3 regions of the Paenibacillus germinis genome follow, and region 1 is predicted to be linked to each of the others. Evidence: predicted binding sites of a transcription regulator. Region 1 holds the regulator's gene; each other region holds the start of a gene.
The links. The regulator LexA, encoded in region 1, represses DNA repair genes until DNA is damaged. The targets are predictions, from matches to a motif close to CGAACATATGTTCG.
Positions count from the first base shown of each region.

Region 1 (11,264 bases):
CGAAACGAACAGATAAGAAAAGTGAGAAGCCCCTTCCATAATTGGATGAGGCTTTTCTTTTTTACCCTTTGCGCGGTACTTCAAAGCTCCAGAAATCTTTAGCTATATAGCTATTGCTGTGAATCTTCTGAGCCTCTAACAAAAGCTCCATTACGGCATCCCCCTGGTATCGCGAGCTTATATGCGTCATGATCAGCGCATTCGCTCCCGCTTCCTGAGCAGTTCTTGCCGCGTCAATTGAAGTGGCATGATCAAACGAATACGCAAGCTCCTGCTTATCCATGGCGAATGTAGCCTCGTGCACAAGTACATCAGCGCCTCGTGCCAAGTGCTGAGCTCCGCTGCAGTAGCGCGTGTCCCCAAGAATTACGACGATGCGTCCAGGTATCGGCGCTCCTAGAAAATCAATCCCATGAAGCGTACGACCATCCTCCAACTGGACGGATTGGCCTTGCTTCAATTTACCATACAGCGGACCTGCTGGTATGCCGAGTTCCGTTAGTTTTTCCTGCATAAGCTTGCCTGGTTGATCCTTCTCTACGATCCTGAAACCGAAGCATTCGATACGATGCTCTAGTCGTGCCGTCTCGACTTGGAAGCTTTCATCTTCGAAAATCAGTCCTTCTTCCTCGATTTCCACGATCTGCAGCGTATACGTTAAATGAGCCCCGCTTACGGAGAGCGCCGTCTCAACAAAGCTCTTGAGACCCCGGGGTCCATACAGCATAAGAGGTGTATCCCCTCCTAAATAGGAACGACTCGTCAACAAACCAGGTAGACCATACAAATGATCCCCATGCAGATGCGTGATGAAAAGCATCTCCGTTCGTCCCAATTTCACTGGAGAGTTCAGAATCTGCTGCTGCGTCCCTTCTCCACAGTCGAACAGCCAGTAGGTTCCACGTTCATCCAACAGGTTTAAAGCGATTGAGGTGACATTTCGTTGTTTGGAAGGCATTCCCGCCCCCGTACCCAAAAAATACAAGTCCACGATCTAAACTCCATTCTATCTAAAATCACGATGCCAAAATGTAAAGCGAGGACGCCGACGAACCAATGTAGTTCGCACAAGCTGCCTCGCTTTATACATAAACTTTCTATCCTACGTTGAAGTAACGAGCTTCCTTATGAGCAAATACGATCGCTGAAACCGATGCTTCCGGCTCCATCATGAACGACTCCGTTAGCTCTACGCCAATATCCTCTGGCTTCAGCAGGTTGAACAATTTCGCTTGATCCTCGAGATTCGGACATGCCGGGTAACCGAAGGAGAACCGTTGTCCGACATATTTGGCCCCAAATCTCTCCTGCATTGTCATATCTACACGATCGGCTATCCCCCATACATCTCGCATGATGTGATGAATCCGCTCGGCAAATCCTTCAGCCATTTCCAGTGCCGTGGCTTGAAGGGCATGGGATTTCAAATAATCCCCTTTATCCCGCCATTCTTTAGCCAATTCATTAATATCATGCCCTGCCGTAACAAGTAAGAAACCAACGTAATCCATTTGCCCGCTTTCTACTGACTTCAGGTAGTCGGATAAGCAAAGATAAGGTTCTTTATCCTGACGCGGGAAAGTGAAGGTTTCAAGCACTTTACTTTGATCCTGCGGGTCATACACGATGACATCGTTACCGCTGGATTGTGCTGGGAAGAAACGGTACATCCCGTGGGCTTTGATAATCCCATCATGCTGTGCTGCATATAGAATTGAATCCACGGTATCCTTCAGCTGAAGGGCTTTCGTATCTTTATCGCTAAGCAGTTGCTCTACTTTACCTTTCAAACCAAGATGATGTCCAAGCAGCATCTGCATGTTGACATAAGGCATTAGATGACTAATCGGGTAATCCCTCATGATATGGCGCTCTGTATCCTGCGGCACTTGCACAGGAAGATCCTTGGATACAGCAGACGAACTCACACGTGTGAGCTGCGGCAGTTTTTCTTCCTTCTTACCGGTATCCATCACGTCGGACTCCAAGCTCTCTCTCAGCTCTTGAATGAGACGTTGGCGTTGTTCAGGGTCACTCAGTCGGTTAGCAATATCCAGCCCATCCATCGCGTCCTTTGCATAAAGAACAACACCTTCATATTCAGGCTGAATACGCGTTTTGGTAAATTTACGTGTTAGAGCAGCACCGCCAACCAGAATCGGTACATCAACACCTGCCGTACGTAAATCTTGGGCTGTGATAACCATTTGTTGAGCCGATTTCACAAGCAATCCAGATAAACCAATCGCGTCCGGCAGCTCTCTTCGATAGGCTTCAATGATTTGCTCCGGCGGTACTTTAATCCCAAGATTAATGATCTTATAACCATTGTTCGAAAGGATAATTTCGACCAGATTTTTACCGATATCGTGTACATCACCTTTAACGGTTGCTAGAATAATTTTCCCCTTAACCGCTGTTTCGGATTTCTCCATGAATGGTTCCAAGTAATTAACTGAAGCCTTCATGACTTCCGCACTTTGTAAAACCTCAGCCACAATCAGTTCATTCCCATTAAAGAGGCGTCCAACTTCCTCCATCCCCTTCATGAGCGGCCCGTTGATGACTTCAAGCGGCGAATAAGTCTGTAAAGCAATTTCCAAATCAGGGATCAACCCTTCTTTAGTCCCTTCCACGACATAAGAGCCAAGTCTTTCTTCCAGAGTCAGATTCGAAATCTTCTCTTTCTTCTCCACTTTTTTCTCACGGAAATGGGCAACGAATTGCGCCAGAGTCTCATCATTCGTATTATAAATAAGTTCTTCAGCTAATTGACGTTCGGTATCCGGGATAGAAGCATAACGCTCCAGTTTTTCTGTATTTACAATGGCATAATCTAGGCCTGCCTTCGTACAATGGTACAGATAGACGGAATTCAGCACTTCACGCCCAGCATCCGGTAAACCGAAAGAGATATTACTTAAGCCAAGAATCGTCTTAGCAGCAGGATATTTAGCTTTAATCAGCTTGATACCCTCAATCGTCTCTACGGCGGAACCGATATACTGCGGATCTCCAGAGCCAACTGGGAACATATTAGGATCAAAAATAATATCCTCAGGATTCATGCCATACTTCTGTGTCAAAAGCTCGTAAGACCGCGTCGCGACTTCGATCTTCGCTTCACGCGAAACCGCTTGGCCTCGTTCATCAATGAGAATACAAACAACGGCAGCCCCGTAACGTTTGATTAACGGTAAAATCCCTTCGAACTTCGTTTCACCATCCTCCAAGTTAATGGAGTTGATGATCGCCTTTCCCTGGGAGTACTTAAGTCCAAGCTCAATGATGTGATCATATGTCGAGTCAATCATTAACGGAACTTTGACTTTCTTCACAACCTGCTGCATGAACTCTTCAACGGCATAAGCCTCATCAATGTCTGTATCCTGCAGGTTAATATCAATAACGTGAGCGCCGTTCTTAACTTGATTACGTGCAATCTCAGAGCCCTCTTCAAACTTCCCTTCTTTAATCAGGCGTTTGAATTTTCGTGAACCTGAAATATTGGTCCGTTCGCCAACCATGATAGGACGATTTTCAGGCTCAATAAATAACGTTTCAATTCCTGAGACAGCAGGTAAATGCGTACCATATTGCGTTCTTGGCTTATACTGAGAAAGTGTCTCCGCCATTGCACGAATGTGATCCGGCGTTGTCCCACAGCACCCACCAGCAATATTGAGCCAGCCTTGCTCAGCAAATCCAGCCATCTTTTTAGCCAAAGATTCAGGAGACTCGTGGTAATGTCCATTCTCATCCGGCAAACCGGCATTCGGATAACAACTAATTGCTGTTCCAGCAATATCAGACAATGTTCGGATATGATCCCTCATAAATTCAGGACCTGTAGCACAGTTCAACCCCATCGAAATAGGCTTCAAATGTTCCAAAGAGATATAGAAGGATTCAATATTTTGCCCGGCTAATGTTGTACCCATCGGTTCAATCGTTCCCGAGATCATAATCGGAAGTTCAACACCCAATGTTTCATATGCTCTGCGAATCCCGATACTACCAGCTTTTACGTTCAGAGTGTCTTGGGAAGTTTCCAAAAGGAGTGCATCCACGCCCGCTTCAACAAGAGCTAACGCTTGCTCATAATAGCTCTCCTCGAGCCCAGCGAATGTTACTCCACCAGTTACCGACAATGTCTTGGTCGTAGGACCCATGGCTCCGATAACATAACGAGGCCACTCCGGTGTCGAATATTTATTCGCCGCTTCGATTGCCAGTTTGGCTGCCGCAAGATTTAATTCGCGATGACGGTCTTGCAAATCATACTCCGCTAGTACCACGCTCGTGGTCCCGAATGTATTTGTTTCTATCATATCAGCGCCCGCGGCGAAGTAAGCTTCATGAATTTTGCGAATAACATCCGGTCGTGTAACACAAAGAATTTCATTACATCCGTCCAAATCATCGCTCCCGAAATCTTCAGCTGTTAAGTTCTCTTGCTGAATCATTGTACCCATGGCACCATCTAGGATCATGATCTTCTTTTTAAGCTGCTCTTGTATCGGTGTTTTGATCATTGCATGACTCCCTTTCAACTTATCCTAAAGCTATAGATAATAAAAAAAACGACAAATTATGTTATGCTTTAGTGTAACAGAATCCGGCTTCTATGAAAAGAATTTGAATTATCATTATTACCTATAGGTTTTATCGGAAATTCTTATGTTCAACCATCGACAGCTAACTGTATTTCCACTATAATTCAAAGGAGAGACTTTGATCGTAAGTCAAAGATCCCAATATTATATTTACTTAGAAAGAGGGATGCACCGTGGCACAAATTAGAATTCGCAATACGAATGAACGTATTGAAGGCGAAGCGCAGGTCAAAGCCTTCTTGGATAGTCAAAATGTTGTTTATGAACACTGGGATGCTAGCAAGCTTCCGGAAACACTGCGTGAGAAATTCATTCTAAGTGATGAAGAGAAAGCTGCAATTATTAGTACTTATGAAGAAGAAATTCGTGATTTGGCTGCTAGACGCGGTTATGAAATTTGGGATGTTATCGCGCTTTCCGATTCAACGCCTAACATCGAAGAGCTCCTGAAGAAATTCGAACAAGTACACACACATACGGAAGATGAAATTCGTGCGATCGTTTCTGGACGAGGAATTTTCATTATCAAATCCGAAAGCGAAGTTGGCTATTTTGACGTTGAACTTGAACCAGGCGATGTGATCTCAGTTCCTGAGAACACGAACCATTTCTTCACACTTATGGATAATCGTGAAATCGTAGCAGTTCGTCTCTTCATCGAAAAAGACGGCTGGGTTGCTTATAACATTGATGATCCCGAATTTACTAAAGCCTAATTTTTTATTATGCGAACAAAAACCCAACAGTGCTGGACTTAACGTCCTAAGCAGCCGTTGGGTTTTTGTTTCTTTCATATTATCCGTTCGCAATAATCGGTAAAACATCTTGAAGACGGGAAACCTCATACACAGGAACGATCTCATCTCCACCTTGAAGCCCATGATGATTAATCCAAATATTGCGCATACCTACACTGCCAGAACCAAGGATATCGGTTGTCAATTTATCTCCGATCATGATTCCTTCCTCAGCTTCTATCCCAAGTAGTCCCAGAGCATGGTTGAAAATGGATGCCGCTGGCTTACCTACACCAAATTCACCGGAGATCACAATATGATCAAAGTAGTGTGCGATATTTGGGACACCTGCTAATTTTTCCTTTTGCAAATCGGGTGAACCATTCGTTAACAACAACAATTGATAGCTGCCTTTCAAAGCGTCCAACACTCGGAACGTTTCCTCATATACGTAAGGACGGCGTCGGCGTTCTGCTGGAAATAGTTCTCCAAGCTTATACCCGAGCTCACGATCCTCGATCCCCAACGCCGCAAGTCCTCTTGTCCAAGACTCCGTACGATATCCTGGCGCTAGTTTCTCAAGCTTACGAAAGTTCTCATTCTCACCTTGTGTGAAATTTGCCCATAAGCCTTCGAAGGGATTAATACCAATCATTTTCGTAAATGCAAAAGTTTCAAAAGATTCATATAAAGAACGTGCTTCTTTACGAACAGAAGCTTCCAATTCTTCAGGATTCACGGTTGCGTGCTTTGCAGCTTCAGCACATGTCGCTTCGAAAGCTTCCTGCACGCTGCGATCATCCCACAGAAGCGTATCATCTAAATCAAAAAGTACGGCTTTCAACGTCATCATTCATTTCCCCTTTTGAATGTTGTATCTATATGAGCAGCGATTACTCTTCGTCCGTAAACTTGATGGAATCAAGTTGAACTTTAAGATTGCCACGGAATGCTTCTATATACTTCTTTCTGAGTTCATTGCGTTCATCGATTTCCGCATCAGTTAAGCCAACTGTTTTCGCTTTACGAGCAAGCTCGTTAATACGTTCGATATTCTGTTCCATGTTGTCACTCATAATGATCCTCCCAGTCAAAAATTCAATATGAGTACTACTTTGCCATCCCTATTAAGGAATGTCAAGAGACAACAAAAAGAGGCATAGGAACATGTCCAAGCCTCATCATATTTAGAGTCTATTAAAAATAGCATAGTGAAATTATGGAAGCAATAAAACCTGTCCTTCTTTCAGGGAGCTGGTGGTTAAATGATTGATTGTCTTTAATTTATACATGTACGAACGAACGTTCTCACCACTTTTTTTATGAGTGGAAGCAATATCCCAGAGTGTGTCTCCTCGTTGAATAACGACTTGATCTTGTACGACAGCTTTCGGAGTAATGTTAATAGGTTTCACGGAAACTGGAGTTGTTGCGTTTGCAGCCCCATCCCCTGCATAGGCTTGAACCATAGCACCAAATGAAAACACAGTACCAAGAATAACTGCTAATAGAATGAAGCGAACAATCGCTTTAGTGTAACTAGAATTAAATGTCATCCCTTTGGATGTGCTAGCAGATCTATGAGGTGCGTGTGTTGTGTTAGTGTTTGAATAAGCCATATACATGAGTAATCATCTCCCAAACATTTGTTCTGGTATTAGAATAACACGAACACATGTTTGAGTCAACCATTTTCTCGAACTTATGTTTGTACGAACTCGGGTTCTATGTTATACTTTGGGTAATGATTCCCAGTATTGGAGTGATAACTATTGAGTAAGATTTCGCAGCGTCAACAAGCTATATTGGAATTCATTAAGAATGAAGTGAAAGATAAGGGGTACCCGCCTTCCGTTAGAGAAATCGGCGAGGCTGTTGGACTAGCTTCTAGTTCTACTGTACACGGTCATTTGGAGCGTCTTGAGAAGAAAGGTATGATTCGTCGAGATCCTACAAAACCTCGTGCTATTGAAATTCTAGGCCTTGACGGTGCTGAAACGCATTTCGCGGTTTCAGTAGCTCGCGTACCTCTCGTTGGTAAAGTAACTGCAGGTGTTCCTATTACAGCAACAGAGAACATCGAAGACTACTTCCCTCTTCCTGTCAGCATGGTAGGAGATAATAATGTGTTCATGCTTAGCGTCATGGGTGACAGTATGATCGAAGCTGGTATTCATAATGGCGATTATGTCATCGTAAAGCAGCAGCAAACCGCTAATAACGGAGACATTGTTGTTGCAATGACGGAAGATGATGAAGCAACGGTGAAACGCTTTTACAAGGAAAAAGATCATATTCGTCTTCAACCGGAGAACTCTGCATTGCAGCCTATCCTCTTGAAACATGTTACGATACTAGGCCGTGTCATTGGTTTGTTCCGGGATATGTAACAGCCCTACAGCCCTTATTCTACTACAATACCAATGAGAAAGAACCGAGAGGACAATAGTCCCCTCGGTTCTTTTCGATGTAAACAGTTTTTAAATTACATGGAGCGATGGAGCAAATTGAGAAACTTAAAAGATAGTGGGGCAACCGATCCAAATATAGATATTCAAAGTTAATGAAATGGGCTTTAATTCTGTCATAGCCAAAAAGGTTGTACTGTGGATTCAGATAAGAGTCTCTAGAGACTGCTATTACGTGATAAAGTTTGCATTTTGCGGAAATAGAAGCTTCTAGAGACTTCTATTCGGTAATATTTGGCCTTATTTGATTCCACTTTAAGGAATAGGAGTCATTAAAGACTTCTATTCTTAATATTTCCACACTTTTGGACAAATTAGCGGTCTCTAGGGACTTCTATTTTCTATTTTCTATTTTCTATCTTCTTTCCTCTAGCTTCTATCCTCTATCTTCCATTTTCCTTCTGCCATCTTCATCTGCTATCTTCACTTTATCCACTGATAAACCCAGAAGTACTTCTATTCTTGAAATTAAGCTAAATTCCCCCTAATTTATCAACTAAAATGCAATCGCCCAATTTCCACGACGGAAAATAGGTTCAATGGTGCCATCACCAAGGACACCATCGATCTCAAGATCAGCCGTCCCGATCATGAAATCCACATGAATCAAACTGGCGTTCCCACCTCGAGCTTTCAGCTCTTCACTTGAAAAAGATACGCCATCCTGCAAATTGATCGGGTAGCAGCTGCCTAAGGCCAGATGGCAGGATGCATTTTCATCGATGCCCGTATTGTAGAAAATGCGGTCAAGATTAGAGATCGGCGAGTCAAAAGGTACAAGAGCAACTTCTCCCAAATACCGTGCACCCTCATCCATATCTAGCAACCTAGCTAGATGCTCATAGCCGACTTCCGCCTGATAATCCACAACTTTCCCGTCCTCGAACTTGAACGAAAACCGATCCACGAGCGCACCATTCACATTTAATGGCTTGGTGCTCGACACAGTCCCATTAACACCTGTTCGCTTAGGCATCGTGAAAACTTCCTCGGTCGGCATATTCGCTACGAATCGTATTCCACTTGCGTTCTCCGTATCTCCGCCAAGCCAAATGTGGCCCTCCGGCAGTTCAACTCGCAAATCTGTTCCTGCCGCTCGATATTGAAGCGCTTCATATTGCTTCCCATTCAAAACGCTGCGAACGCGCTTCAATTGATCCATATGAACTCGCCAAGCCGCTACCGGATCATCTTCATAAACACGATTTATCCGGAAAATTGCTTCCCACATCGCATCGATCCGCTGTTCTTCAGGCAAATCTGCATACACTTTGGATGCCCACGCCACCGTAGGCGCTTTGATTAAGCACCAACTGAACTTGCTTGTTCTCACATATTGCTGATACTTTGCTCTAGCTTTAGCCATAGCTTTGGATGCCCTAGAAATCATGCTCGCATCAATACCCGCGTACAAATCAGGATCCGGGACTTTGATATTCAGTAAAGCTCCACCGTTTTCTACAAAGCGTTCTAACATATTCGTATACCACTCTGGGTAATAATCTAGAGCTTCATCATGGGCATGTTCGAATCTACTGCGAGTAATCACATCATCCTGCCAATGCACTTGGACAAAATTCGCCCCTGCCTCATAGGCTTTCTTTACAATAAGTCTAGTCAATTCTAGGGATTCTATCGGCGACTCTATCATCAGATCCTGACCTTTGTGGAGGTTAACCCCTACTTTGATTACAAGTTCAGCATACTTTTCCAAATTCATTTGAAAGTTGTCCATCATTCTCATGTTCTCCTTCGCGTGAAAAAGCCCATCAGTTCAGAAACATTCCTGAAGGCTGACGGGCTTTTCGTATCTAATTGTTGCATCAAAATCAAATTCAACTTGCTAAGTGATTAATAAAGGGATAGATATTGATCTCTTTCCCATTGGTGAACTTGTGTTCTATACATATCCCACTCGATTTCTTTAAGTTCATAGAAATGAGCCAAAGCATGTTCGCCAAGTGTATCGCAAATCACATCATTGCGAAGCAGCTCGTCCAACGCTTGTTTCAAGTTCAATGGCAAAGTAGGAATGCCATCGCTCTCTCTTTCCTCTTCAGTCATCACATAGATGTTACGATCAGTAGGAGGAGGAAGCTGCATTTTGTTCTTAATGCCATCCAGTCCGGCAGCAAGCATAACAGCAAGAGCCAAGTAAGGATTAGCAGCCGGATCCGGGTTACGAACTTCAACGCGAGTGCTTAAACCGCGGGATGCTGGAATACGGATCATTGGACTACGGTTACTTGCCGACCAAGCTACATATACAGGCGCTTCATAACCAGGCACAAGGCGTTTGTAAGAGTTAACAGTAGGGTTCGTAATCGCAGCAAAAGAACGTGCATGACGAAGTACACCCGCCATATAATGTCTAGCCACATTACTTAAACCTAATTTATCGTTCTCTTCATAAAAAGCATTTACATCACCTTTGAATAACGATTGGTGACAGTGCATACCAGAACCGTTCATACCGAACAAAGGTTTAGGCATAAAGGTCGCATGCAGACCATGCTGTCTAGCAACGGTTTTGACAACGAGCTTGAAGGTTTGAATTTGGTCAGCCGCTTTAATCGCATCTGCGTATTTAAAGTCGATTTCATGTTGACCTGGCGCTACTTCGTGGTGGGATGCTTCAATTTCGAAGCCCATCTCTTCAAGCGTCAACACGATATCGCGGCGACAGTTTTCGCCCAAATCCATCGGAGCCAAATCGAAATAACCACCTTGGTCATTCAGTTCCGTTGTTGGATTGCCTTTTTCATCCGTTTTGAACAAGAAAAATTCTGGTTCCGGACCTACGTTCATAGCCGTAAAGCCCATCTCTTCGGCTTGTTTCAACGCATTTTTCAAGATAGCACGCGGATCTCCTGCGAATGGTTTGCCATCTGGCATATAAATATCGCAGATTAAACGTGCTACTTTGCTTTCGGTTACCCAAGGGAAAATAACCCATGTATCCAAATCAGGATACAGATACATATCAGACTCTTCAATACGTACATAACCCTCAATGGAAGAACCATCGAACATCATCTTATTGTCGAGAGCTTTTTCTAGTTGGCTATAAGGAATTTCTACGTTCTTGATGCTTCCCATCAAGTCCGTAAATTGCAAACGAATGAACCGAACATTTTCTTCTTTGGCAATGCGTATGATATCTTCTTTGGAATAGTTGTTATTGTAGCTCACGTGTGCATTCTCCTCTCAATTTACAAGCGATTAAGAAATGCTATTTATAAAATCTGGAAAGCTGACCTTGAATCAGAGAAACCTGATCAGGGCGTTTACCTCCGCCAATCAACTGCTGCTTAAGCATTTTGTGCAGTTGGGAATCGGTTAATTCTTTACGCTTAACTTCTGTGTGTTCGTTCAAAATCGTTGCATCTTCTGAATCTTTATCGACAGGGATAAGTACCTGCTTGATCCCAGCGATGTTCACA
Region 1 covers NZ_WHOC01000045.1:210,490-221,753, forward strand. The annotation lists gene tlp (small acid-soluble spore protein Tlp) at 1-16, shown strand, start outside; gene rnz (ribonuclease Z) at 62-991, opposite strand; gene metH (methionine synthase) at 1,098-4,535, opposite strand; gene mtnD (acireductone dioxygenase) at 4,790-5,332, shown strand; gene GC102_RS09360 (HAD family hydrolase) at 5,412-6,203, opposite strand; gene GC102_RS09365 (DUF896 domain-containing protein) at 6,247-6,429, opposite strand; gene GC102_RS09370 (LysM peptidoglycan-binding domain-containing protein) at 6,571-6,978, opposite strand; gene lexA (transcriptional repressor LexA) at 7,126-7,743, shown strand; gene GC102_RS09380 (aminopeptidase) at 8,318-9,556, opposite strand; gene glnA (type I glutamate--ammonia ligase) at 9,673-11,013, opposite strand; gene GC102_RS09390 (MerR family transcriptional regulator) at 11,054-11,264, opposite strand, start outside.

Region 2 (11,264 bases), on a different contig from region 1:
TTTTTGTTCAAGGCGTTCGTGTAGCCAAGTAAAAGCCCGATAACCAGGAAGGGGAATCACTTTGAGTAAGCGCTTTATTTCAATAAATGGAAATGACTTCACTGCCATGGTCTTGGCGGGTGCGGATAACCTTCGCAGAAATGTAGATAAGGTTAATGGATTGAACGTTTTTCCTGTACCCGACGGAGATACCGGCACCAACATGAATTTGACACTCACTGCGGGTTGTGAGGAACTTAAAAAGAAGCCATCCTCCCATATTGGGAAAGCAGCTGATGCATTGTCCAAAGGGTTACTGATGGGCGCAAGAGGCAACTCAGGGGTTATTTTGTCACAGCTGTTTCGCGGATTCGCGAAGCATGTGCATGATCTTGAGCATGTAAATGTACAGCAATTCGCGGGCGCACTGCTGCAAGGCGTTGAGACAGCTTACAAAGCTGTTGTGAAGCCGGTAGAAGGAACGATTTTGACGGTATCGAAAGAAGCAGCAAAGCATGCCGCACAGTATCGACGTGGAAGCGACCTGCTTGATCTCATGCAGGAGGTTCTGGGCAAAGCGAAGGAAGCCCTCGCTAGAACGCCTGAGCAGCTTGCTGTGCTCAAACAGGTCGGTGTGGTAGATGCAGGCGGACAAGGGCTTGTATGTGTCTATGAAGGCTTTGTAGCGGCGTTAAGCGGCGGTCTGGTTCAAGTGAACGATGACTATGCAACGATGGATACAACACTTGGTGGGGTTTCACTCGTTCCCGGTATGAATCTAGCTAAGGAAGTGCACGCACATCTTCCCGCACAGGCACATTTGGCCACGGAAGACATCGAATTCGGATACTGCACGGAATTTATGCTGACGATTGCTCCAGGCAAGGTCAAAGGACTAGTTTTCGATGAAGGCACGTTCCGTGATCAACTGAGCAAGTTGGGGGATTCGCTGCTGGTTGTAGCCGATGACGAGTTGGTGAAGGTTCATATTCACGCTGAATACCCGGGGGAAGTAATGAACCAAGCCATGAATTACGGTGCTCTGAGCCGTATCAAAATTGAAAATATGCGCGATCAGCATTCACATATATTGGAAGATATGTCCGAAGGGTACGAAGCTCCTGTTTCTACCACGGCCACAGCTGTAACGCCAAGCAAGCCGTATGGTTTCGTTGCAGTTGCTCTAGGTGATGGCATTACCGATATTTTGTCTAGTGTAGGCGTCGATGTCGTTCTGTCTGGTGGACAAACGATGAACCCAAGCACTGAAGATATTGTGAATGCGGTTAACAGTATTGATGCAGACACCATTTATGTGCTGCCTAACAATTCCAACATTATTTTGGCTGCGCAGCAAGCTACCCAACTGGTAGACAACAAAACGTTGATTGTGATCCCATCTAAATCGATTCCGCAGGGTCTTGCAGCCATTCTGGCGTTCCAAGAGAAGGCGGATGCCAAAACAAATACGGAAGCCATGAGTGAATCACTTCGACGTGTAAAATCGGGCCAAGTTACTTACGCTGTGCGCGATACGAACATGGACGGTATTGACATCAAACAGGGTCATTTTATTGGCATTCAAGATGGGCGCATTGTATCTTCACAGCCGAGTCTCCTGGATGCTTGTAAGAAGCTGCTGGAGGAAATGATTGAAGAAAGCAGCGAAATTGTCACTATCCTCACCGGAGAAGATGCGGTCGATGCAGAGACGGAGGAGCTGGAGGCGTTCATTCAAGCGGCTTATCCCGAAATAGAAATTGAGCTCCATCCTGGCGGACAGCCTTTGTATGCGTACCTGTTTTCCGTTGAATAGCCGTGGAGTAAATTCGTGAAATGGAGTGAGCCCTGTTGACAAACATTCGTATCGTAACGGACAGCACGGCCGACATACCTTTGGCACTCAGACAAGAACTTAACATCGAGATGGTGCCTCTCAAGATTCATTTTGGAGATGAAGAATATTTAGATACGGTGACGCTGCAGTCTGAGGAGTTTTATCCGAAACTGACCTCGTCACCTCACTTTCCCAGAACGTCACAGCCGTCTCCTGCGGAGTTTTTGGACTTGTATCAGCGACTGCTTGAAGAGCCCAATACGGAGGTTATTTCGATTCATTTGGCATCTGTGTTGAGCGGAACGTATCAATCAGCGCTGCTGGCTTCCACGATGCTGGAGGACTCGTCAGGCAAGGTTCATGTGTTCGATTCCTGCTCGGCTTCCTATGGGATTGGCGCTCTTGCTGTAGCTGCTGCCCGAGCAGCTAAGGCGGGGCAAAGTGTCGATGAGATTTTAGAGCTTGTACGAACGATGAGAGAGAACTTTTACATATACTTCCTCGTAGATACGCTAGAATTTTTGCAAAAAGGTGGAAGAATCGGCAAAGCATCTGCTCTTTTCGGTTCTTTGCTAAACATAAAGCCCATTCTTTCTCTGGATCGAGCGGGCGAAGTAGCTGCGATTGATAAAGTTCGCGGTCACAAAAAAGCGGTTGCTAGAATCCTAGAGCTATTGGCGACGGATGTATCGGGTAAGACAATCCGTAGTTTACACATTGCTCATGCAAACAATTTGGAAGGTGCGGAGCAGCTGCGCGCAGCCATCATGCAGCAATTTGTTGTGGAGCATGTTGACTACATTACATTGGGACCTGTTATTGGCGCACACGCTGGACCAGGCACCATCGCAGCGTTCGTGAGTACGGTGTAAGATATGGATTTGAATCAATTCGAAGTACGCGAAGTCCATGGAGTGGGCGCTCAGAAGGCACTTGAGCTCAATTCCATGGGCATTTTTACGGTTATGGATTTACTGGAATATGTGCCGTTTCGGTATGAGGATTACACGGTACGTGATTTAGCTAGTGTGAAGGACGGCGACCGCGTCACTGTGAAGGGTTATATCATCGGAGAGCCGGTGCTGCAGCGCTACAGCGGCAAGTCCCGACTATCCTGCAAGGTGATGGTCGATGAGTTCCTGCTGACGGCGGTGTGGTTTAACCGCCACTTCTTGAAGGACCGCTTGCGGCCGCAGCAGGAGATTATACTCACCGGCAAATGGGATGGCAAGCGCAGACAAATGAGCGTGTCCGATTCGGAGTTTCCCGGACAAGGCGATTCCAATACCGGCACCATACAGCCGGTGTATTCGGTTGTAGGCTCTGTTACGCAGAAGTGGATGCGTAAGGTCATTCAGCAGGCGCTGACGCAGTACAGCGCCATGATCAGTGAAGTGCTGCCGGCTGGCATTACCGGCAGGTATGGGTTTATGTTGCGCAGCAAGGCGCTAGCTGTCATCCACACGCCGAGCGGTGTGGAGGAAGGCAAGCAGGCGCGCAGGCGCATGGTGTATGAGGAGCTGTTCCTATTCCAGCTCAAGCTGCAGGCCTACCGCGCCGTGACGCGCAGCCGCGCGGACGGGCTTCAGCAGCAGGTGGACTTGCCTGCTGTCCGCGCCTTCGTGCGCGCGCTCCCCTTCCAGCTGACGGAGTCGCAGAAGAAGGTCGTTGGCGAGCTCCTGCACGATATGCAGGAGCCGTACGCCATGAACCGACTGCTGCAAGGCGATGTCGGTGCGGGGAAGACGATCGTCGCGGCCATAGGCCTCTACGCGACGGTGAAGGCCGGCTACCAAGGCGCGCTGATGGTGCCGACGGAGATTCTGGCTGAGCAGCACAAGCGCTCGCTGGACAGCTTGTTCGAGCCCTACGGGCTGCAGGTTGCGCTGCTGACAGGCAGCTCCACCGATCGGCAGCGGCGGGATCTGCTGGCCTCCTTGCAGATGGGCATGATCGATGTGCTGGTCGGCACGCATGCCCTCATTCAAGAGGACGTCTACTTCCGCCAGCTGGGGCTTGTCGTGACGGACGAGCAGCACCGCTTCGGGGTGAACCAGCGCAGTATCCTGCGGCGTAAGGGCATGAACCCTGACGTGCTGACGATGACGGCGACGCCAATTCCGCGTACACTGGCGATTACGGCCTTCGGCGACATGGACGTTTCGACGCTGCGTGAGCTGCCGAAGGGGCGTAAGCCGATCAAGACGTACGCAGTTCAGCACGCGATGCTGGAGCGTGTGCTCGGCTTCATCCAGCGCGAGGTCGCCGCAGGGCGGCAGGCCTATATCATTTGTCCGCTCATCGAAGAGTCGGACAAGCTGGACGTGCAGAATGCCATCGACGTCCACATTCAGCTGCAGCAGCATTTCCCGCACATGCGGATCGGCCTGCTGCACGGGCGAATGAGCGCGCAAGAGAAGGAAGCGATCATGCGCGCATTCAAGGAAGGCACCGTGGAGGCACTCGTGTCGACCACGGTCATCGAGGTTGGCGTGGACGTGCCGAACGCCACGCTGATGGTGATCTACGACGCCGACCGTTTCGGCCTGTCGCAGCTGCATCAGCTGCGCGGGCGGGTGGGCCGCGGCGAGCACCAGTCCTTCTGTGTGCTCATCGCCGACCCGAAGACCGAGGTCGGCAAAGAGCGCATGAAGGCGATGACCGAAACGACCGACGGCTTCGAGATTGCCCGGCGCGATCTAGAGCTGCGCGGGCCGGGGGACTTCTTCGGCACGAAGCAGAGCGGGCTGCCGGAGTTCCGGATCGCCGACATGATGGCGGACTTCGAAGTCATGGAGCAGGCACGCGATGATGCGGCTGAGCTTGTCGGTGACTCGTCCTTCTGGACGGGCGCCTCATTCATGCCGCTGAGGGCCTACTTGCAGCGCTCTCATATTTTTGACAGCGAAGTGTTGGACTAATCTTATAACTAAAATAAATAAAAACGCTAGGATGGACTGATGATACTGTCAGTCGCTGATCCTAGCGTTTTTTTTACTGTTTTATCCTTTACCCCGCACATTCATCCGATATTCCGTAGGTGGAAAGCCGGTATCTTTGCGGAAGCTTTTCGCGAAATGGTTCGTATCCTCATAACCAGTCTGCTCGGCAATTTCTTTCATACTGAGCGACGTAGTCGTGAGCAGAAATTTGGCCTTGTCGATGCGCTTGCGCTGCATGTACTTGACTGGGGGCATGCCAAAGTGCTTTTTAAAATATTTGATCAAGTAATTGGGGTGCAGGTGAACGGACTTGGCCATTTGTTCCACAGTGATGCTCTTATGAAGATTCTGCTCAATGAATTGCCGTAATTGGCCGAGTCGGTCCATTTCATCGGTACGTTTTTGCAGTACCTGTACAGGAACCGCTTCCAAATAGCTGGATACGATTTGCAGTAGGATCGCTTTTTCCCGTAAACGCGAAGTTAGTGACGGTTCATGATGCAAGGTGGCAAGCTCCTGAAACCATGCCGTCATCTGTTCGACATTGCGAATTTGGATGAACAAAGGAATATCCAGCCATTGAAATAAATCAAAAGAACCGATATGTGCCGTGAAGTGGCACCAATATTTTAAATAAGGACGATCGCTGATCGTGGAATAAGAATGGAGCGCGTGGGCAGGAAGCAGACATAGCTGACCGGGCATAGGATTAAGCTCTTGATGGTCAACCTTAACCCAGCCTTCGCCTTCCAGAATCCAATATAGCTTATTATGCTCTGGTGTAAAATTAAGCTCCTTCCACGAGGTGGTACACTGCGTAAGATGAGCTTCTAAAATGTGGATCTGTAGGTTCTGCAGAAGGTCCGATAGGAATGTAATTTGCTGCGTATTCATCATCATGTTCACCTGAGAATGTTAATTATATCTTGATTAAGGTTAGTTTCGTACCTGTCTATTATAGCACAGGCTTGGTAGACTAAAGCTGTGAAGTTTTAAGAGGTTGTTTAAAAGGACTTCGTCGGGGCCTTCTCGGTTCTGAAAGTGGACTTTTTAAACACGCATTTAATTACGAAAGGTGTGTACCTGATGACAAGCAATCATCCGATTATTCAAGAACGAACAGAGCGTACGCAGTGGTTTCTGCAGGATCGATTCGGTATGTTTATTCATTGGGGACTGTATGCCATTCCAGCTAGAGGAGAATGGGTGCGCAGCGTCGAGCGTATTTCGGTAGAGGACTATCAAACGTATTATGATGAATTCGATCCTGTCCGTTATGATCCTAAGGCGTGGGCGCGTGCGGCGAAGCAAGCGGGTATGAAATATGCGGTATTGACGGCGAAGCATCATGACGGGTTTTGTTTATTTGATAGCGCTCTCACTGAGTATAAGTCAACGAATACACGGGCCGGGCGAGATTTGGTTCGCGAATTTATTGAAGCGTTTCGGGCGGAAGGCTTAAAGGTGGGGCTCTATTATTCGTTAATCGATTGGCATCATGAAGATTATCCGGCTTATGGGGATCGCATTCATCCGATGCGAGATAATGAGAATTACACAAGAAATCCGGAGACGTTCGATCGGTACCTTCAGTACATGCATGGCCAAGTAAGAGAGCTGCTGACGAACTATGGTAAGTTGGATGTTATGTGGTTCGACTTCTCCTATGATCGCATGAAGGGTGAGACGTGGAAAGCAACCGAGCTGATGGCGATGATTCGATCTCTGCAACCACATATCATCGTAGACAACCGATTGGACGCAAGCGGTGAAGAAGGCGGAACTATTTTCACTAAAAATCCGCTCAGCTATTCGGGAGACTTTGCTTCACCGGAACAGATCATTCCGCCGCAAGGCGTGACGGATGACGAGGGCAATTCGCTTCCATGGGAAGCTTGTATCACTCTGAATAATAACTGGGGATACGCAGCCCAAGATTTCCAATATAAATCCTCAACTACCCTTATCCGGAAGCTGATAGAGTGTGTCAGCAAAAATGGGAATCTGCTCTTGAATGTGGGTCCGAATGCGCTCGGAGAGATTCCGAAGGAGTCGCTGGACATTTTGGCAGAGATCGGCAATTGGGTTCAGAAAAATGGGGACAGCATTTACGGCTGCGGGCAAGCCTACTTACCGAAACCTGAGTGGGGCAGGTATACGCAAAAGGGCAATCTGCTGTATGCCCACTTGTTTGAGGAAAGTGTAGGTCCCATTAACTTGAACGGGTTGGCTGGTAAGGTGAAGAAAGCAAGGCTGCTATCTGACGGTTCCGAGCTATTCCTAAGTCGTCCTTGGAATGCCGCTCAGTATCCGGATGATGCGTTCATTAGTTTCGCTAGACCTGAGCACTCCAGCTATCCGCTGCCGGATCAAAGAGCTACCGTTGTGGAGTTGGAGTTACTCTAGAAGGAAATAAATTAACATTTGACCGTGCCCGCATTCGCTTTTAAGATGATAGTAGAGGCTTACTATTTTTTTGGAAACGAAGGTGTATGGAACTTTGACTTATTTCCTCTGTTATTTACTGCTGATGAATATCATTACGTTCATAGAAATGGGACATGACAAGGGACAAGCCAAAAAAGGCGGGCGTAGAGTACCTGAAAAACGTCTTTTTATACTGGCTGCTCTCGGTGGCGGGATTGGCGGCTGGCTCGGTATGCGGGTTTGGCGCCATAAAACGAAACATACCTCATTCGTCATTGGCATGCCGCTGCTTGTTGCGCTAAATAGCCTATGTGTCATCATGGTCGCGATTTATATGTAGCAATAGCAAAAAATAGGAGACAGTTGCCGGCAGCGGCAGCTGTTTTCTTGTTTTATACAGGAGTCCTAGTCAAGTTTGCATGCGTTTACTCATAAGATAGGAGCATGACAGGTTATCGGAGGTGCGAACATGAGCTATCACCATTATGGCATCGATCCTGCGCTCGTAGAGCGCGTAAAGTTCAAGATGAAAAATCCAGAGATCAAGGAACGCATTAAAATGCTGCTGCAGGGTGTTACGAAGGCTGATTTACAAAATCATACCAAGGTTACGCGCTTAATAGGACTTGCCGCCGGCATTCTCGGTGAGAAGCTAAGCGGAAGCCAAACGAACCAAATTCTCGAGTTTATCCTAGCCCAAAAGATTGATCCTAACAATGCCTTTCACCTGATTAAACTATGGTCCATGTTTCGATAAACTAAGTAAAATGAGCTGAGCCGCTTACAGGGTTGAAGATACCCCATTAAGTGGCTTTTTTTGTTTCCAGAAAAATTTACTTGCATAACGAATACATGTTCGGTATATAATAAGTAACACGAATATATGTTCGCATATGGTGGTGAGAATATGAGTGTTGGTTCAAGAATTGAGACAGAAGAGGATGTTCACATTATCAAAGAATACACGCTGCTGCCCATTTTGCTCGATATGCTGGCAAGGGACATGGAGGAGCTCAAGGTTTATAAAGACAAAATCGTGTACAATCATATTCTTTTTTATCTCAGAGAGGTTGAAATGGCTATTTATCCGGAATTGCAAAGTATTAAGAGCCAGATGAAGAAACGAGATATTAAAGTTATCCATACCGAAATGAATGCCTTAGGCATTAACGTAGAGTACAAAGTCCGAGGCTACATTCATCATTTCACGATGCTTCGCAGCTTGGTCAAGGCTGAGCTTATGACCACGCTCATGAATATGCGGGGGGATTGCGGTGAGCAAAGATCGCCACGGCGGGACTAAGCGACATATACGTGTTGATTACGTAAAAGTGGACATGATTAAAGCATTTTGTTTTACCGCAAAAGCGCCTCGTGTTTTTCGGATCGATCGGATCATGGCTATACAGGAAGTGAAGCGCTATGCCTGAAAGGACGATTTTTCTGGTCGACGGCCAATCATTCTACGCTTCAATCGAAAAGGCCGCTCATCCTGAGCTAAAAGATAAACCGGTAGCCGTAGGCGATCCTTCACGCCGATCAGGCATCATTCTCGCGGCTTGCCCAGTCGCCAAGTTTCATGGAGTGACAACGGCTGAAAGGGTAGGTGAGGCGCTTGCTAAATGCCCGAATTTGAACATCATTCGACCGCGGATGCAAACCTACATTACCATATCCCTATTCATTACTGAGATCTTTGAGTCTTTTACTGATCAGGTTGAGCCGTACAGCATAGATGAACAATTTCTCGATGTTACCGGCTCTACTTCATGTTTTGGTTCTCCGGAAGAGATCGCACTGCAAATTCAATCTCGCGTGCTGCTATCAACTGGGGTCTGGACTCGCTGCGGAATCGGACCAACAAAAATATTGGCCAAGATGGCAACGGACAATTTCGCGAAAAAAAGGCCTGAAGGTATCTTCAAACTAGGCTTTGACAATATTGAATCTGATTTGTGGCCGCTGCCCGTACACCAAATGTTTATGGTCGCATCGCGAATGACTCGTCATTTTATAAGAATGGGATTAACACGATTGGTGACATAGCACGATTGGATTTGGCCGATTTCAAACGACGCATGCGTTGGGAGATGGGAAAGCAAAGCGATATTCAAGCGGAGTACTATTGGCAGACGGCGCGGGGCATCGATCCTAGCCCGGTCGTACCGAGTATTCGTAACAAACTGAAATCTATTAGCCATGGTAAGGCGCTGCGAAGCAGCCTTTATCGTAAGCTTGAAGATATTGAGGTTGTGCTTTTAGAGTTGGTCGTGGAGGTCTGTCGCCGCAGTAGGAGACATAGATACATGGGCCATGTGGTGACCGTTGGTGCAGCGGAGACCGATGGGGTACGGTCTACAGGGTTTAGTCGGCAGGTAACACTGCAGCAAGCTACTTCGCTCTCTCATGAAGTAGCGGCAGCAGTGCTCGGGATATTTCATAAATATTGGAGTGGAATGCCCGTAAGTCACTTGCATATATCACTCACACAATTGGTGGACGATAGCGTTTACCAGCTTACTCTATTCGAGGACCGTGAGAAAGCATACGGCTTGGAAAAAGCGACTGATGAAATCAAAGATCGATTTGGCAGCGCCGCTATTATGCGGGCATCCTCTTTATTAACGGCCGGAGTAGCACGAGAACGAGCGGAACAGATCGGAGGTCATTACAAATGAGCAAACTAGACGGTAATGAGCGTTGGAAATCAAAGATGCTACTCACCGAACATCAAGAGGAATATGAAAGTCGAAATGATCCCAAAAAAACGTCTCGCCCCACATCAGAGGAGCTCAATATGATTCGTGACTACATCTTATTACCCCACATGCTTACGATAGTACAAAAGAGCGTAGATGACATTAAGAGTAGTCCTAACCTTTTAAAGCAGCTTTATCTAGCAAGTGGTCAAGTGGTCATGAACAAAATAAGCAGTGACATGTATGATATACGGCGTGAATTGACTAAGCGTAACATAAAAATCATTAGTGACGAACATGCGGAATTGGTCGTGTATCACCGTTTTCTATGTCGAGGTTATGAGGATCGTTTTGGGATGACTCGTGATGTTATGCGTTCGGAAATCAGTGTCCAGTTGAAAAAATATATAAAAGAAATTATCGGCCGAGTAGCAAATGAAAAATAACCAGAAGAATGAAAGCCCGTGGAGAAATCTTCCTCGGGCTTTCGCGAATTGACGTGAGTAATTCTTTTTCTCATAATGGAGGAAGAATGTTGCAGCAGCTAAAAGAATTAGTTCTCATGTGGGAGAATCGTGCAAAGGAGAAGATGTGCACTAATGTGCGGACGCTATACGATCACTGTGACGCTAGAGGAGCTTATGCTTCATTATGATATTTATTACAAATATTCTGGAAGATACAGCCCCAGATATAATGTAGCACCTGGACAGCAAGTCATGGCTATCGTCCATGACGGGGAGAAGAATAAACTTGGTGAGCTGCGCTGGGGGCTCGTTCCAGAGTGGGCGAAGGATGAGAAACTAGGTTACCAGATGCTCAATGCACGAGCTGAGACGATCGCGGACAAGCCGGCCTTCCGCAAGCCGTTTGAGCGTAAGCGCTGCCTGATTCCGGCCGATTCCTTCTACGACTGGAAAGGGACGGGTAAGCATAAGCAGCCGATGCGTATTATGCTGCGCAGCAAGGACATTTTTAGTATGGCAGGACTGTACGACACGTGGACATCTCCGGATGGCACGCGCATTTCTACATGCACCGTCGTTACAACAGAAGCGAACGAAATGATGACGGATATTCATGAGCGTATGCCGGTCATTTTGCCGAGAGAGATGGAGGCAGTTTGGTTGGATCGCAGCATCACCAACACCAACACGCTACGACCATTATTGCAACCGTATCCGTCTGATCAAATGTTTGCTTACCCCGTATCGAGCCGAGTGGGCAATGTGCGTAACGACGATGAGCTATGTATCGAGCCGTTAAGCCTCCTCCTTTAGAGGAGGAATTGTAAGAGCAGAATGGGAGAGTTAACGACATGAAAACTCGCATGGCAATAAGCATCACACTCATATTTGCTATTGTATTTGGTGTGAATGG
Region 2 covers NZ_WHOC01000019.1:355,992-367,255, reverse strand. The annotation lists gene GC102_RS04065 (Asp23/Gls24 family envelope stress response protein) at 1-32, shown strand, start outside; gene GC102_RS04060 (fatty acid kinase ATP-binding subunit FakA) at 62-1,795, shown strand; gene GC102_RS04055 (fatty acid kinase binding subunit FakB) at 1,831-2,688, shown strand; gene recG (ATP-dependent DNA helicase RecG) at 2,692-4,737, shown strand; gene GC102_RS04045 (helix-turn-helix domain-containing protein) at 4,819-5,658, opposite strand; gene GC102_RS04040 (alpha-L-fucosidase) at 5,845-7,164, shown strand; gene GC102_RS04035 (DUF1294 domain-containing protein) at 7,235-7,525, shown strand; gene GC102_RS04030 (stage VI sporulation protein F) at 7,655-7,942, shown strand; gene GC102_RS04025 (YhjD family protein) at 8,093-8,488, shown strand; gene GC102_RS04020 (hypothetical protein) at 8,460-8,615, shown strand; partial or broken gene GC102_RS04015 (DNA polymerase IV) at 8,608-9,863, shown strand; gene GC102_RS04010 (YhjD family protein) at 9,860-10,330, shown strand; gene GC102_RS04005 (SOS response-associated peptidase) at 10,484-11,164, shown strand; gene GC102_RS04000 (metallophosphoesterase) at 11,203-11,264, shown strand, end outside.
Region 2: the regulator LexA is predicted to act here: its motif matches at 8,062-8,075, upstream of GC102_RS04025 (YhjD family protein).

Region 3 (8,041 bases), on a different contig from region 1:
TTTGATATGTTGAGGGAGAAATAAAGCCGCTCTGCTTGTGCTAATCCGTTTGTTGCTCTCATAAGGTTAGTATAAAAATCAATGAATGTCGAATTAAAATGTGCGAATACATAATTTCTGTATACATACACGAGAAAATGAATTCAACCCCTTGCAATGTTACAAAACGTATCTTATAATCAATATATATACAGAATGTAACAACATACGACATTTTGAGCACTCAAAGGGGAGGAATATCATGAATTCGGATATAGTATATTGTATTCAATGTAGTTCGATTATAGGTAGAGGTAATTCAGATCAGATATTTAAGACGGGTTTCTATCATACAACAATTCCACTTTGTCTCTGCAAAACGTGCGTTTCCACGGAGGAGAACAGGTTAAGTATAGAAATTATAAGCAATTCCCATAAGTGTTATTCCGATTTTGCCTTGCCCTTGTCTTTCTAGTGAAAGGGTGGTGTAAGATCGTTTTTTTTTTGTTCATTTGGTAAACGCTTTCAAAATATATGAAAGAAAAGCCTTCCTCTTACGTAAAAAGCGGAATGGCTTTTTTTATTTTATTGGAGTAAATGCTTATGCGCACTATAGTCAATCTGCTGCTTTTCGAGGAAGCTAGTCAAGCTCTTATAGTCGCGCCTCGGTGTTGCGAGAATGTAACCTTGAATACAGTGGTCACGCGTTACTTCACTTGCATGCGCCTCCAGGGCAACCTGTCCAATGCGAGCTGCGATAGAATGCTTAGCAATATCTCTAAAGGCTGTTGGTACAGGTGATACCAATTGATCGAGAAACGTTTTAGAGTCTTCTGTCCATAAGTGCCGCGAACTGTCTACGTAGTGATTTTGCCAATCCAGCTTCGACTTACCGTCTTCCTTGGGCAGCACCTTTAGGAACTTCCGAAACATAAAATATCCGCCAATGGACATGAACAAAAGCAGGACACATACCCAGAAAATGATGAACCACATGAAAAAATCATTAGCCATTTATTTGTCACCTCACTAGCCTGCATCAATATATCATAAGAATTATACCTTATTTCTAGATTTCTTGCGACAATCCTAGTAAAATAGGAAGGTAGTAGATGTAACTACTTTGGTCTTCCATACCTTAAGTAGTTGCGTAGTAGACATACAAAAAGGAGTTAACCATTATGCCCAAAATTGGCTCACACGTTTCGTTCTCAGATAAAGGCTTGTTAAATGCAGCAGAAGAGGCAGTCACATACGGTTCTTCCACATTTATGATATACACTGGTGCCCCGCAAAATACGCGCCGTAAACCGATTGAGGATCAATTTATCGAAGAAGGTAAAGCAGTCATGGAGAAGCATGCGATGAACGAAATCGTCGTACACGCTCCCTACATTATTAATCTAGGTTCTTATAAAGAAGATACCTTTGAGTTAGCCGTGCGTTTCCTTCAGGAAGAAATTCGTCGGACAGACTACATTGGCGTTCGCAGTATCGTTCTTCACCCTGGGGCTTACACGGACAAGGATGCGGAGTATGGCATTGCCAGAATCGCGGAAGGTCTGAACGAAGTACTTGCAGGGGTTAAAGATACGAATGTGAACATCGCGCTGGAAACAATGGCTGGCAAAGGGACGGAGATTGGCCGCAGCTTTGAGGAATTAGCTGAAATTATGGAACAAGTAGAGTTTAACAACAAATTATCCGTTTGTCTGGACACTTGCCATATTCATGATGCCGGGTATGATATTGTGAACGACCTCGATGGCGTTCTGCATCATTTTGACAAAGTAATCGGTCTAGAAAAGCTTGGTGTTATTCACTTGAATGATAGTAAAAATCCTCGCGGAGCCAGCAAGGATCGTCATGCGCCGCTTGGTTCAGGCTGGATTGGCTTTGAGGCTATGAATAATGTTGCCAACCATGAGAAGCTGCAGCATTTGCCTATGATTCTTGAAACTCCTTGGATCGGTAAAGAAGATAAAACGCAGCGTCCGATGTACGAAGCAGAAATTGCACTGCTCTCAGGAAACCTCAATGGACGTTTTGGCGGTGAATTCTTGGATCATGTAGAGCGAATTGACTATTTGTTAGGCAAAAAAGAGATTCATTTCCGTGATTTCGTTCTGAATACATGGGAATTATTGAAAAATGATGCCAAAGCCAAGAAAGCGGACGGACGTGAGCCGCTGGAGCGTTTGTATGATATTCTACATGAAGAGAATCTCTTCTCTGATCTAAGCGAGGAGCAGATTAATCAACGATTGATCGTTTGGCTCGCAGGTAAAGATATACTCAAGAAAGCATAATATAGATAAACAGTAGACTAAAAAGAAAGCTTTCTTACAGAAAGTTAAAGCTATTAGGGGGATTAACATGGAACAGGGAAGTACGAATAACTCATTGCGCAGGGAGAGCGTGATGGTGAATAGGGCAAGAATGTTGATCTCGTGTCCGGATCAGCCGGGAATCGTCGCGGCGGTCTCACAATTTTTGTTTGAATATGGTGCGAATATCGTGCAATCCGATCAATACACAATGGATCCTGAAGGCGGCATGTTTTTCATCCGGATCGAGTTCGATTTAATGGAGCTTGGGAGCCGAGTTGACCAGTTGAGAAAGGATTTCTCTGTCGTTGCGGACAAGTTCTCCATGGATTGGAGCCTTTCTCTTGCTAGTCAGAAGAAGCGCATCGCTATCTTCGTATCGAAGGAAGATCATGCTTTGCTTGAGCTTCTTTGGCACTGGCGCGCGAGTGATCTTAACGCAGATATCGCGATGGTCATTAGTAACCATCCGGACATGCAGTCGCTGGTAGAGCCTTTCGGAATTCCATATCACCATATTCCGGTTACCGCGGATACGAAGGCTGAAGCCGAGCGTCGCCAGCTTGAAGTCGTTGGAGACAATGTTGATGCGATCGTATTGGCTCGCTATATGCAGATCGTTTCGCCTTCTTTTATTAAACACTACGCTAACCGTATTATTAATATCCATCACTCCTTCTTGCCTGCCTTTGTCGGCGGGAAGCCTTATGCGCAAGCCCATAATCGTGGGGTGAAAATCATTGGGGCTACCGCACATTATGTGACGGATGAACTGGATGGCGGACCTATTATTGAGCAGGACGTTCAAAGGGTTAGCCACCGTGATAACGTCGAAGATTTGAAAAGAATCGGTCGACATATTGAACGGATCGTCCTTGCTAGAGCGGTAGCTTGGCATGTAGAAGATCGTATTATTGTGCATAATAACAAGACAGTTGTATTTAACTAGGGTAGATTAGGCTGTGTCCATTGCTGGATGCAGCCTATTTGCTAGTGACCGCTTAGGCAGATGATGTTTTAGCGGGTTATTGTGGCAAAGCCTTAAAGCAAATGGTACAATAATGCAAGCGATAGAAGTCACTTGTATGTACAAGTCATTGATTGACGAAAATACAGAAATATAGGAGGGAATTTTCGAATGACAGTAACAAACAAAACAATTGAACAATTAGCGGTCGACACGATCCGTACATTGGGTATCGACGCCGTTGAGAAAGCCAAATCAGGTCACCCAGGTATGGTCATGGGGGCTGCGCCAATGGCTTACGTGCTGTGGAAACAGCATATGAAGCACAACCCATCTAATCCTAAATGGGTCAATCGTGACCGTTTCGTGCTTTCTGCCGGCCACGGATCCATGCTTCTATACAGTCTGCTTCACTTGTGTGGATATGATCTGCCAATGGAAGAGATCAAAAACTTCCGCCAATGGGGAAGCAAAACACCAGGGCATCCGGAATACGGTCACACAGCAGGTGTTGACGCGACTACGGGTCCACTTGGACAAGGTATTGGTATGGCAGTTGGTATGGCCATGGCGGAAGCTCACCTGAGAGAGACTTACAATAAAGAGAATTTCCCTGTAATTGATCACTATACATATGCAATCTGTGGTGATGGCGATATGATGGAAGGCGTTTCATCTGAAGCGGTTTCCTTGGCCGCTCACCTTAAATTGGGCAAATTAATCATGTTGTACGATTCCAATGATATCTCGCTGGATGGCGAGCTTAATATGGCATTTTCCGAGAACGTTGAGAAGCGTTTTGAAGCTTACGGCTGGCAAGTGCTGCGAGTAGAAGAACAGAATGATCTTGCGGCGATTTCCAAAGCAATTGCTGAAGCGAAAGCTGACACAACGCGTCCAACTTTGATTGAAGTGAAAACGACAATCGGTTTCGGCAGCCCGAACAAAGGCGGCAAAGGCGGACACGTTGGACCTCACGGATCTCCGCTTGGCGGCGAAGAAGTGAAGCTGACGAAGCAAGCTTACGGCTGGCCGGAAGAGCCGGACTTCTTAGTTCCGGACGAAGTAAGAGCGCACTATGCAGAAATTCAAAAAGAAGGCGCTGCAGCTGAACAAGCATGGAGCAACTTGTTGAATGACTACATCAAAGCATATCCGGAATTGGGTAACCAGTTCAGCGCGGCAGTGAACAATGAATTGCCAGCAGGCTGGGATGCAGATCTCCCGGTTTACAGCACATCAGATAAGCCTATGGCGACTCGTGTTGCTTCCGGTAATGCAATCAATGCGATTGCACCTAATTTGCCGCAGTTGATCGGCGGTTCCGCGGATCTGGCAAGCTCGAACAACACCATGATCAAAGGCGAATCCAACTACAGCGCTAGCAACTATGCAGGCCGCAACGTATGGTTTGGTGTTCGTGAATTCGGTATGGGTACAGCGATGAACGGTATGGCTCTGCATGGCGGAGTTAAAATATACGGGGCTACATTCTTCGTATTCTCCGATTATCTGCGTGCATCGATTCGTCTTGCAGCTCTTATGCAGCTTCCGGTTATCTACGTTCTAACACATGACAGCATCGCTGTTGGTGAAGATGGACCGACGCATGAACCGGTTGAACAATTGCCAGCGCTTCGTGTCATTCCGGGCATCACTGTTATTCGCCCAGCTGATGGAAACGAAACATCAGAAGCATGGCGCTATGCGATTTCCCAAGCTAGGGGACCAGTTGCACTCGTATTGACTCGTCAAAACCTGCCGATTCTTGAAGGAACAGTCCAAGGCGCGAAAGAAAACCTAAGCAAAGGCGGATACGTAGTATCCGATGCTACAAATGGTAAGCCAGTTGCACAAATTTTGGCAACAGGCTCCGAAGTACAATTGGCAGTCGCGGCGCAAAAGCTTCTTGAAGCCGAAGGCATTAACGTTCGTGTCGTCAGCTTGCCAAGCTTGGAGCTGTTCGAGAAACAGTCCAAAGAATATAAAGACTCTGTCATTCTGCCGGAAGTGAAGAAGCGTCTAGCTGTTGAGATGGCTTACCCACTTGGTTGGGAACGTTACGTTGGTGACCAAGGATCCATCCTCGGTATCTCTACATTTGGAGCATCCGCACCAGGAGATTTGGTTCTCAAAGAATACGGATTCTACCCAGAAAACGTAGCAGCTAGAGTGAAAGCTCTATTGTCTTAGTTAAAAGTAGCCACAGCCCACCACCGCGTGGGCTTGGCTTTATTCTTATTCATTTTAGAGGGGGAACCAATCACCATGTCTAGCTTTGAAAATGTAACTGTATTAACGAAAGCTAATGTTTATTTCGACGGTAAAGTAACTAGCCGCACCGTTCAATTCGCCGATGGCACCAAAAAAACACTCGGCATTTTGCTCCCGGGTGAGTATGAATTCGGAACAGATGTTAAAGAAATCATGGAAATCCAAGCTGGTGAACTGAACGTATTGCTTCCAGGCAGCAGCGAATGGATTACCATTAGCGGCCAAGGTGAATTCACAGTTCCAGCCAACGCAAAATTCAAGCTTGAAGTGAAAACAGTTAGCGATTATATTTGCTCTTATATTCATGAGTAATTAAATAGGGAAGAGATATCCCTTCAGATCCCATACTTCTATCGGACATATTGTCCGATGATGTATGGGATTTTTTTCGCTAGAATTTATATGACGCACAGGATGGTCTACTGAGAAGTCGATTTTCAGCTTCTCAGACTCTGTTGGCGAGCTTCGGCTCGCAGAGCTCTCGCTGTAAGCGCGGTTTTCGCGCTTATTTGTTCGGGCGCTCCTGAATAAGCGCGTATTCCGAGCTTATTCAGCGAGGACGCGCAGGATGGTCTGCTGAGAAGTCGATTTTCGGCTTCTCAGACTCTGTCGGCGAGCTTCGGCTCGCTGAGCTCTCGCTGTAAGCGCGATTTTCGCGCTTATTTGCTCGGGCGCTCCTGAATAAGTGCGTATTCCGAGCTTATTCAGCGCGGAAGCGCAGGATGGTCTGCTGAGAAGTCGATTTTCAGCTTCTCAGTCTCTGTTGGCGAGCTACGGCTCGCAGAGCTCTCGCTGTAAGCTCGGTTTTCGCGCTTATTTGCTCGGGCGGTTCAGAATAAGCGCGTTTTCCGCGCTTATTTGTCTTTTGGCGGATTTATTTGGATGACCAGGGATAGAGGGAGCGGGTATCCATCTGCAGCACTTCTTCGATGTCGCTCATGCGTATCCATAGCTGCTGGATGCTTTGTAGAGCATCAGGTGGAAGCGCCATATGTCGCTGTTGAATTCTGGAGATGCTGACGCCGATGCATTGGGGGTGTCCTGGATTAATGACGAGGTCATCCAGCAGGACGGTAATTCCTGCTTCTAAGTCTGGAATTTCTTCCATTTTTAGCTGCTGAAATGGAGCGCCTAATGGAACGTACATCGAAGTTTTGTTCCAATCTAGCTCGTTAGGCCGAAAACGAAGCGCCATGAGAAATGGCTGGATGCGCTCTTCATGGAAGTCATAAAAAACAGTAAGTTTAGCCATCAGACGGTGCCCCTTTTTGCTTCAGATGCTCAAGCTTGTCCATGATAAGGCGAGTGGCTTCGGACCAATTGTCTGGATTGTATTTGCTAGCTTGGCTTTGTGTAAATAGTTGGTATTCATGATCTAAAATGCCTTGTAGGACGCGCCGTTGAATTTGTTCTATACGCGCTGCTGCAAGCCGATGGGTTACTTGAAATTCTTCGGAGAGTAGGGCAATCATTTCGTTCTTTTGCTCGGGCAATGGCAGTTTCTTAAGCATAGAAATGGGTATTGCCGCATAAAGCTGGAAAGCCGATGCGTCCTGCTCCTGCCAATCGACATAGCGATCTGGCATGATCATTTGGTTGCCGGAATGGCGAAGCACATGACAAAGTTCATGAAGGAAGTCTTCCCATTGCTCTTTGGCAGATAATCGACGGTCTACGTTGATGCTGAATTGTCCGTTATTTTCGACAGCCATGCTGCTTATATCCATCGCATAAACCCAAATATGCAATTTAGCGGCCAAATTGGTCATGCTAAGCTGGGCTGGCTCTGTGATATCATGTTGGAAATATAAAGCTTCGACCCATTGTTCCAAAGGGGTGGTTTGGTAGTGAGTGAACAGGACAAACACCTCGTTATAGGAATATATGTTCGTTTATTTAAGGTAAAGAAAAGCCCGTGAGGGCTTGGCTTTATTGTAAAAGGATACGTTCATCGATATGGCACTTAAGCCACTGTTACTGCTGACTATCTGGTTTGCGGGTCATCTGCTGCTCTTTGATGAAGTTCCAGAAGCGGAGCATTTCGTCTCGCTTCTCTTTAGGAGCGTTTTGGAAATCTTTAAAAAATAAGCTAACCTCGGGGTCATCGATTTCTGTAGCTTGAATCGGGTCAGAGGGTCCTTCGAGGGCCTCTTCTTCTGTCGGAGCAAACCCGGCAAGCAATAGAAGATCATCCTTCTCCGAGCTGGTAAGAGCATCGGCTAAGGCGATAACCGTTTCTCTGGATGGATTGAAGCGGTTATTTTCTATGGAGTGTATAAATGAATAACTGACACCGGATCGTTCCCCGAGCTCTCTAAGTGAGAAATGGTTCATCTTGCGCAGATCCCGAATTCGAATGCCAAATTGCACCATATCTTTCATCGCTTCATCACCTATCTCTATTGTAAATGGTTGTAGATATAAAAAACAAGAGGAACAAATAAAAATGTTTAGAATTTCAAAACATTTGTGTTGAATTTTAAAACGAGAAGGG
Region 3 covers NZ_WHOC01000094.1:35,963-44,003, reverse strand. The annotation lists gene GC102_RS19020 (hypothetical protein) at 1-13, shown strand, start outside; gene GC102_RS19015 (DUF2621 domain-containing protein) at 565-993, opposite strand; gene GC102_RS19010 (deoxyribonuclease IV) at 1,161-2,288, shown strand; gene purU (formyltetrahydrofolate deformylase) at 2,356-3,255, shown strand; gene tkt (transketolase) at 3,445-5,466, shown strand; gene ppnP (pyrimidine/purine nucleoside phosphorylase) at 5,542-5,859, shown strand; gene GC102_RS18990 (hypothetical protein) at 6,422-6,799, opposite strand; gene GC102_RS18985 (ImmA/IrrE family metallo-endopeptidase) at 6,792-7,316, opposite strand; gene GC102_RS18980 (helix-turn-helix transcriptional regulator) at 7,522-7,929, opposite strand.
Region 3: the regulator LexA is predicted to act here: its motif matches at 7,425-7,438, upstream of GC102_RS18985 (ImmA/IrrE family metallo-endopeptidase).